One region of the Streptomyces stoeckheimensis genome, then DNA from elsewhere that is predicted to be linked to it. Evidence: riboswitches for the same ligand, from Rfam matches in the RefSeq annotation. Region 1 holds a riboswitch; the other holds the start of a gene.
What was found. Region 1 has a riboswitch for cyclic di-AMP ahead of ACE1OC_RS07445 (M23 family metallopeptidase). Riboswitches for the same ligand answer to the same signal wherever they lie in the genome.

Region 2: linked by a shared signal. The riboswitch ahead of ACE1OC_RS11040 (M23 family metallopeptidase) and the one ahead of ACE1OC_RS07445 (M23 family metallopeptidase) in region 1 are both predicted to bind cyclic di-AMP.

The regions. Positions count from the first base shown of each region.
Region 1 is NZ_CP169550.1:1,564,035-1,568,301, reverse strand. Features, by position in the region: partial or broken gene ACE1OC_RS07455 (aspartate aminotransferase family protein) at 1-273, shown strand, start outside; gene ACE1OC_RS07450 (tyrosine-protein phosphatase) at 313-1,134, opposite strand; cyclic di-AMP (ydaO/yuaA leader) riboswitch at 1,458-1,653, shown strand; gene ACE1OC_RS07445 (M23 family metallopeptidase) at 1,658-2,641, shown strand; gene ACE1OC_RS07440 (winged helix DNA-binding domain-containing protein) at 2,708-3,856, shown strand.
Region 2 is NZ_CP169550.1:2,423,057-2,427,323, reverse strand. Features, by position in the region: gene ACE1OC_RS11050 (M16 family metallopeptidase) at 1-717, shown strand, start outside; gene ACE1OC_RS11045 (M16 family metallopeptidase) at 738-2,105, shown strand; cyclic di-AMP (ydaO/yuaA leader) riboswitch at 2,333-2,492, shown strand; gene ACE1OC_RS11040 (M23 family metallopeptidase) at 2,505-3,311, shown strand; gene ACE1OC_RS11035 (GntR family transcriptional regulator) at 3,505-4,170, shown strand.

The sequences.
Region 1 (4,267 bases):
CGGAGCCGCTGGAGCATGCTGCAGGCGGCGCGCAAGGGACTGTTCGCGCAGATGGTCGTGGTGCCACTGCTGCAGAAGCACCGGATCCTCACGCAGGTCTCCGGCGACCACCTGGAAGTGATCAAGCTGATCCCGCCGCTGATCGTGGACGAGGCGGACGTCGACCGGTTCGTCGGCGCCTTCCGCGCGGTCATGGACGAGGCCCACGGCGGCGGCGCGCTGATGTGGGACTTCGGCCGGACGCTCGTGAGGCAGGCCGTCGCCAACCGCTGAACCGGCGGCTCGGCGGGCGACGGCCCACCTCGTGGGGCGTCAGTCCAGCAGCCGGTCGCGGAGCCTGTCGAGGGTCTCGGGCGAGAGCCCGAGGCCCTCGGCGAGGTAACGCTCCACGCCGCCCCACTCCTCGTCGATGGCGTCGAAGGCCGTGGTCAGGTACGGGGCGCGGGCGTCGAAGAGCGGGGCGAGCAGCTCCATCACCTCGGGGGCGCGGGCCTCGGGCGCATCGCTGCCCCGGCGGACCCGGTAGCGGTTGTGCGGGGCGTTCGACTCCAGGTAGTCCGCGACGATCGCCTCCCGCTCGACGCCCAGCGCGAGCAGGGTGACGGCGATCGACAGGCCGGCCCGGTCCTTCCCGGCGGCGCAGTGCATGAGGGCCGGGACGCTGTCCTCGGCGAGCGCGTGCACCACCCGGCTGTGCTCGGCGGTACGGGTCCGGATCATCGTCCGGTACGAACGGGACATCCGCGCGGCGGCCTTGCCCTCGCCCAGGAGCTCGCGCAGCTGCGCCAGCCCCCCGCCCCGGACCATCTTCCAGAACTCGCTGCCGTCGGCCGGATCCGACAGCGGAATGTTGACGTTGCGCACCCCCGGCAGCTCCACGTCCGGACCCTCCAGCGCGTGGTCGGCGCCGTTGCGGAAGTCGAAGACGGTGTGCAGTCCGAGCGACCCGAGGAACTCCGCGTCGCTTTCGGTGGCATGCGCGAGATGTCCGCTTCGAAACAGTCGTCCCGACTTGACCCGTCGACCGTCCGTGGTCGGCAACCCGCCCACGTCGCGGAAGTTGCGCACTCCGATCAACGTCGGCTCCTGCGGTGCCGGATCGGCGTGGGGGCTCTGGGGTATCGGCTGGGTCACCGGGCTCCTCCGTGTCGTCGTCTCGTCGTCGTTGACGGTGTCCGAATTACGCTACTTGTGGGCAACTTGCCATAGCGAGAGGCGAGATCGGACACGCCCCCGTGAGGCAGATCATACGGTGACGGTGAGTGGCTGATCGCGAATGGCGAATTGCCTTGCTGGGGCGGTTGTTGAAGGTGCGGAATGGACGGAGGGTGACCGGAATTCCGGCGGCCCGTCATCTTCAAGATTCCGTTGGGGAATTCATGACTTGTTCCGTGCGGCCGTACTCGATTACGTTCGCGATCGATCCGGACGGACCGCCTAATCCTGCCACCGACCGGAAACCGCACCCGACTATTCACGCGCGTGGCAGGAGCGGGGGAACCAGGTAAGCCGCTGTTCCGGATCTCCGGTCGAGATCTTTACAACGGGACAGCTCGGGGTGAAGCCGTACATGTGCTGTTCACCGGCACGAGGGCGGCCGGACATCTCCAGTCCGAACCCGACAGCTCACCTCGCAGGCGTCGGAGAGGAATTCGACATGTCCGGAACGGGTAAGCACCGCCGTCCCAAGTCCCGCTCGATATCCCGCGGGTTCGCCGCCGCGGGCACCGGTGGCGCGGCCCTCGCGCTTCCGCTGCTCGGCGCCACCGGCGCCCACGCCGCGGGTGCCCCGGCCGCGGCGCCCGCCGCCGCTCAGGTCCAGGCCCCGCAGGTGGTGGCCGCGCAGGTGCCGGCAGCGCTCCAGGCCGCGCCGGCCGCCGCACAGGGCGCCCCGACCGTCTACACCGTGGTGCCGGGCGACTACCTCTCCAAGATCGCCGAGCGCCAGCACCTCACGGGTGGCTGGGAGCAGCTCTACGCGGACAACCGCGAGGCCGTCGGCACCGACCCCTCGCTGATCCACCCGGGCCTCAAGCTCACGCTCGGCGCGAAGGGCGCGGCTCCGGCCGCGGCGGCCGAAACGCCGAAGCCGGCCAAGAAGTCCGTTTCCTCCCCTTCCTCTAATTCCTCCGGTTCTTCCACTTCTGGCGATTCGTCGGATTCCTCCGATGAGGCCGCCGCGCCCGCGGCGCCCGCCCCCAAGGCGCCCGCCAAGCGGCAGACCGGCTCCACCTCGACCGGCTTCGTCGCCCCGGTCGGCGGCGGCACCTCCACCGCGTACAAGACCGCCGGCTCCATGTGGTCCAGCGGCTACCACACCGGGGTCGACTTCGCCGCGAGCAGCGGCACCACCGTCAAGGCGGTCGGCGCCGGCACCGTGGTCTCCGCCGGGTGGAGCGGGTCGTACGGCAACGAGGTCGTCATCCGGCACGCCGACGGCAAGTACAGCCAGTACGCGCACCTCTCCCAGCTGTCCGTCTCGTCCGGCCAGAGCGTCACCGGCGGCCAGACCATCGGCCTCTCCGGCTCCACGGGCAACTCGACCGGCCCGCACCTGCACTTCGAGATCCGCACGGGGCCCTCGTACGGCTCGGACATCGACCCGCTGGCCTACCTCCGGTCGAAGGGCGTCAGCATCTGAATCCGAGGCGCTGTCGGAGGTGCCGGTTAGGCTGCGCGTTCCGACAGGGGACGGGACGGTCGTGGCATGAAGGTCAGCGCAAGGGAGCTCAACCGCTCCACCCTCGCACGGCAGTTGCTGCTGCGGCGCGAGGCGATGGGGGTCGGCGACGCGGTCCGCCGGGTGGTCGCCCTGCAGGCGCAGCACGCCGCTTCGCCCTACCTCGCGCTGTGGAACCGGCTCGCCGGTTTCGACCCGGCCGACCTCGACGCCGCCTTCACGGGGCGCGAGGTCGTCAAGTCGACGCTGATGCGGCTGACCCTGCACGCCGTGCACGCGGAGGACTACCCGCCCTTCCGGGAGGCCGTGCAGCCGTCCGTACGGGCCGCCCGGCTCGGGACCCGCTTCACGGACTCGGGGCTGACGGCTGAGGACGCCGACGTCCTCGTGCCGGAGCTGCTGGACTTCGCCGACCGGCCCCGTACGACGGCCGAGTGCGAGGCCTGGCTCGGACGGCGGCTGGGGGCGGCGCCGCAGCCCGGAGCGTGGTGGGGACTGCGGCAGTACGCGCCGCTGCTGCACGCGCCCACCGCCGCGCCGTGGTCGTTCGGGGAGCGCCCGTCGTACGTCGCGCCCCCGAGCCGGCCGCGCACGGTACCGGCGGCCCCGGAGGCGTCCGAGGAGTCCCTGAAGGCGCTGGTCCTACGCTATCTGGAGGGGTTCGGGCCGGCGTCGGTGGCGGACGTCGCGCAGTTCTCCCTGGTCCAGCGGGCCAGGATCCGCCAGGCACTGCGCGCTCTGGACCTCTCCGGAAGCCTCGACCGGCTGACGGGCCCGGACGGCGAGGAGCTGTTCGACGTCCCGGGCGCACCGCGCCCGGCGGAGGACACGCCCGCGCCGCCCCGGCTGATGGCCATGTGGGACAGCGTGCTGCTGGCCTACGCCGACCGGAGCCGCGTCGTCCCGCCGGAGTACCGCAAGCTCGTCGCACGGATGAACGGCGACACCCTGGCGACCCTGCTGGTCGACGGCCGGGTCGCCGGGGTGTGGCGCCCGGCCGGCGCCGGGATCGAGGCGACCGCCTTCCACCCCCTGCCGGAGGAGGTCTGGGAGGACCTCGCCGGCGAGGCCCGGGCGCTGACGGCCTTCCTGGCCGACCGCGAACCGGAGGTCTACCGCCGGTACGGCCACTGGTGGACCAAACTGCCGAGCGCCGAGACCCGGCTGCTCGTCTGAGCCGTGGGGCCGGGACCGGAGGGGGGTCCCGGCCCCCGACGGTACGCCGCTCGCACTCCTGTGGACGAGGCGCAACGTCATCCAGTCTCCGCGGCGGGACCGGGCTGGTCCGCAGCAGGTCCGGATCTTGGTCCGTCCCGGGGCGCGTTGCTTTGCAGCCGTCGTGGGCGCTGAGCGCCTGGGCCAGGACCGCTGGTTGGATCCGGCCACTTCCCGGATCCGGGCGTTACCTGCTGCCTGACCTGTGAACATTCATCACGGACACATCAAGTCGAGCCGGTGCTCCTCGTATGCTGCGCACCGGCGCGCTGCCATTACACGGTGGAGGATTCATGACCCGTACGGCGCCGTCACACCCAGCCCTCCCCGCACTCAGGGATCTCTGCCCCGTAGGGGGATCTCAGAAGGCGA
Region 2 (4,267 bases), 860 kb from region 1:
CTCGCCTGGGTCGAGAAGTACTTCGGCACCATCCCCGGCCACGACGGCAAGCAGCCGCCGCGCGACGGCTCGCTGCCCGAGATCATGGGCGAGCAGCTGCGCGAGGAGGTCGTCGAGGAGGTTCCGGCCCGCGCGCTGATGGCGGCCTACCGGCTCCCGCACGACGGCACCCGCGAGTGCGACGCCGCCGACGTGGCGCTGACCGTGCTGGGCAGCGGCGAGTCCTCCCGTCTGCACAACCGCCTGGTGCGCCGCGACCAGAGCGCCGTCGCGGCCGGCTTCGGCATGCTGCGCCTCGCCGGCGCCCCCTCGCTGGGCTGGCTGGACGTCAAGACCTCCAGCGGCGTCGAGGTGCCCGCCATCGAGGCGGCCGTCGACGAGGAGCTCGCGCGGTTCGCCGCCGAGGGCCCGACGGCCGAGGAGATGGAGCGCGCGCAGGCCCAGCTGGAGCGCGAATGGCTGGACCGGCTGAGCACGGTGGCCGGCCGCGCCGACGAACTGTGCCGCTTCGCGGTGCTGTTCGGCGACCCGCAGCTCGCCCTGACCGCCGTCCAGCGCGTCCTCGACGTCACCGCCGAGGAAGTGCAGGCCGTGGCCGCGGCCCGACTGCGCCCTGACAACCGGGCGGTGCTCGTCTACGAGCCGCTCGAAGCCAACGCAGCTGATGACACTGACGAGACCGACGCGAGCGACGAGAACGAGGGGGCGGAGCAGTGAGCGACACCGCAGCCGTCACGATGACCTTCCACCCGCGCCCCGAGGCCGGGGAGCCGCAGCCGTGGGCCTTCCCGGCCCCCGAGCGCGGGGCGCTGGCCAACGGCCTGACCCTGCTGCGCTGCCACCGCCCGGGCCAGCAGGTGGTCGCGGTCGAGATCAACCTCGCCGCTCCGCTCGACGCGGAGCCCGAGGGCCTCGACGGCGTGGCCACGATCATGGTGCGCGCCCTGTCCGAGGGCACCGACAAGCGCTCCGCCGAGGAGTTCGCCGCCGAGCTGGAGCGCTGCGGCGCCACCCTCGACGCGCACGCCGACCACCCGGGCCTGCGGGTCTCCCTGGAGGTTCCGGCCTCCCGCCTGCACAAGGCGCTGGGGCTGGTCGCCGAGGCGCTGCGCGCGCCGGCCTTCGCCGACGCCGAGGTCGACCGCCTGGTGCGCAACCGGCTCGACGAGATCCCGCACGAGAGCGCCAACCCGCAGCGCCGCGCCGCCAAGGAGCTCTCGAAGGAGCTCTTCCCGGCCACCCTGCGGATGTCGCGCCCGCGTCAGGGCACCGAGGAGACCGTCGCCCGCATCGACTCCGCGGCCGTACGGGCCTTCTACGAGGCCCATGTGCGCCCCGCGACCGCCACCGCGGTGGTCGTCGGCGACCTGACCGGCATCGACCTGGACGCCGTCTTGGCCGACACCCTGGGCGCGTGGACCGGTGACACCACCGCCCCGCGCCCGGTCCCGCCGATCACCGCCGACGACACGGGCCGCGTGGTCATCGTGGACCGGCCCGGCGCGGTCCAGACGCAGTTGCTGATCGGCCGCATCGGCGCGGACCGGCACGACCGGGTCTGGGCGCCCCAGGTGCTCGGTACGTACTGCCTCGGCGGCACGCTCACCTCCCGGCTGGACAAGGTGCTGCGCGAGGAGAAGGGGTACACGTACGGCGTGCGCGCCTTCGGCCAGGTGCTGCGCTCCACCGCCGACGGCAAGGGCGCCTCGATGCTCGCCATCAGCGGCTCGGTGGACACCCCCAACACCGGCCCGGCGCTGGACGACCTCTGGACGGTGCTGCGCACCCTCGCCGAGGGCGGCCTGACCGACGCCGAACGGGACGTGGCCGTGCAGAACTTGGTGGGGGTGGCCCCGCTGAAGTTCGAGACGGCCGCCTCCGTCGCGGGCACGCTCGCCGACCAGGTCGAGCAGGAGCTGCCGGACGACTACCAGGCGCAGTTGTACGCGCGGCTCGCTGAAACCGGGACGGTGGAGGCCACTTCGGCGGTCGTCAACGCCTTCCCGGTGGACCGTCTGGTCACGGTCCTGGTCGGCGACGCCTCGCAGATCGAGGAGCCGGTGCGGGCCCTCGGGATCGGCGACGTGACCGTGGTCACCAACTGATCGTCAGTTGATCTCCGGCGGGCCGTCAACTGGCCCGCCGCTCAAGGGGCTCCGGCGGCTTGTCCGCCGGGGTCCCTTTTGTCCTTTATTTGGCCTTTAGTGGTGTGGTTGCTTGTATGTGGTGTGGCGTACGCAACAAAAGGGCGTGTCTGTTTGGCGATTGACTGATGATCCGCCTAGCGTCGGCCGTGCTGTTCGTCAGTTGTAACCGCCGCGTCCGCGGCACCGGACAGCGATCGCCGAGTCCCCGTCAGGCGCGAGCCTGGGGAGCCGGGGACCCACTTGTGTCCCTGGGGTGAATCGGACCGCCTCGCAAGAGGGGGCCCGTAGGAGACCTTCCTGCTCCGAACCCGTCAGCTAACCCGGTAGGCGAGAGGGAAGGAAAGGATCAACCCCTTCATGGCGTTTGGCAGTCGTGCAGCCGGTTCCGGTTCCGGCAAGCACCGTGGTTCGAGTCGTCTCAGCCGCAGGACCGCCGGCTACGCCGGCATAGCCGCCCTCGCCACCACTGGTGTCGTCGGCTCCCTGGCCGGCCCCGCGTTCGCCGCGGACCACAGCCCCTCCATCGAGGACACCGGCACCCTCAACACCATCGTGGTGGCCGACGAGCTCGCCGGTGACGTCGAGGCCCAGGCCCAGTCCCAGCAGCGGGCCGCCGAGGCCGCCGCCGCCAAGGCGCAGGCCGAGGCCGACGCCAGGCAGCGGGCCGCCGAGGCCAAGGCGCAGGCCGAAGCCCAGGCCAAGGCCGAGCGCGAGGCCGCCGAGCGCGCCGCCCGCGAAGAGGAGCGCAAGCGCCTCAACACCTTCGTCTCCCCGCTCGACGACACCTACGTCAGCACCCAGTACCACGCGGGTGGCGGCATGTGGTCCTCCGGCAGCCACACCGGCATCGACTTCCACGCCGCCTCCGGCACCGAGGTGCACGCCGTGGGCCTCGGCACCGTGGTCGAGGCGGGCTACGGCGGCGCGTACGGCAACAACGTCGTCATCAAGCACGCCGACGGCACGTACACCCAGTACGGCCACATGTCCTCGCTGAGCGTCTCCGTCGGCCAGCAGGTCACCCCGGGCCAGAAGATCGGCCTGTCGGGCTCCACGGGCAACTCCAGCGGCCCGCACCTGCACTTCGAGGCCCGCACCGGCGCCGACTACGGCACGGACATCAACCCGATCACGTACCTGCGCTCGCACGGCGTCACCGTCTGACCCGCTGCGCTCCGCACCACGCGTCTTCCGCGAAGGCCCCGGCTCTTTGAGAGCCGGGGCCTTCGTCGTACTTCGGCCTTCGCGTTGCGCGATGTGTGAATGTTTCGTATTTCCGGCCGTCCTCGGAAATTATCGTGTGTTGCAATAGAGTCGCAACGCGCACAGCCATACGAAAATAGGCGGAGGTCCGGTCTTGCGTATTCCCGCGCACACGGTATGCACAGCGATCCGCGACGACATCGTCTCCGGGGTGTTCGGGCCCGGCGCCCGGCTGACCGAGGAGGTGCTGGCCCGCCGGTACGGGGTCTCGCGCGTCCCGGTGCGCGAGGCGCTGCGCACGCTGGAGTCCGAGGGGTTCGTGACCACCCGCCGGCATGCGGGTGCCTGCGTGGCCGAGCCGACCGAACAGGAGGCCGCCGACCTCCTGGAGCTGCGGATGCTCCTGGAGCCCCTCGCGGCCGCCCGGGCGGCCCGGCGGCGCAGCGAGGCCCACCTCAAGGTGCTGCGCGGCCTGGTCAGACTGGGCCAGGAGCGGGCCAGGAGGGGCCAGGGGGAGGATCTGCGGTCCCTGGGCGGCTGGTTCCACGAGACGCTCTCCCAGGCCTCGGGCAGTCCCGGGCTCATCGCGCTGCTCACCCAGATGCGTCACAAGGTGGCCTGGATGTACGTGGTGGAGGCCCCGGTGCGGCCCGTGGAGTCCTGGGCGGAGCACGGCGCGATCGTGGACGCGGTGGCCCGGGGTGACGCCGAGCGGGCCCGGGCGCTGACCGCGGCGCACGTGGACCGGGCGGCGGGGGCGCACCGGATGCGCGTGAGGACTTTGCAACCTGCCGTAAACACGGCAAGCGTTCCGCATTAACAAACGCCGTATACAAAGGGGGGATATCCGGGCCGGGTAATTCGGCCCGTGCGCCCGGCGCCCCGCGCGGCTTTTGCTGTCTGAATTCCGGCCGCCG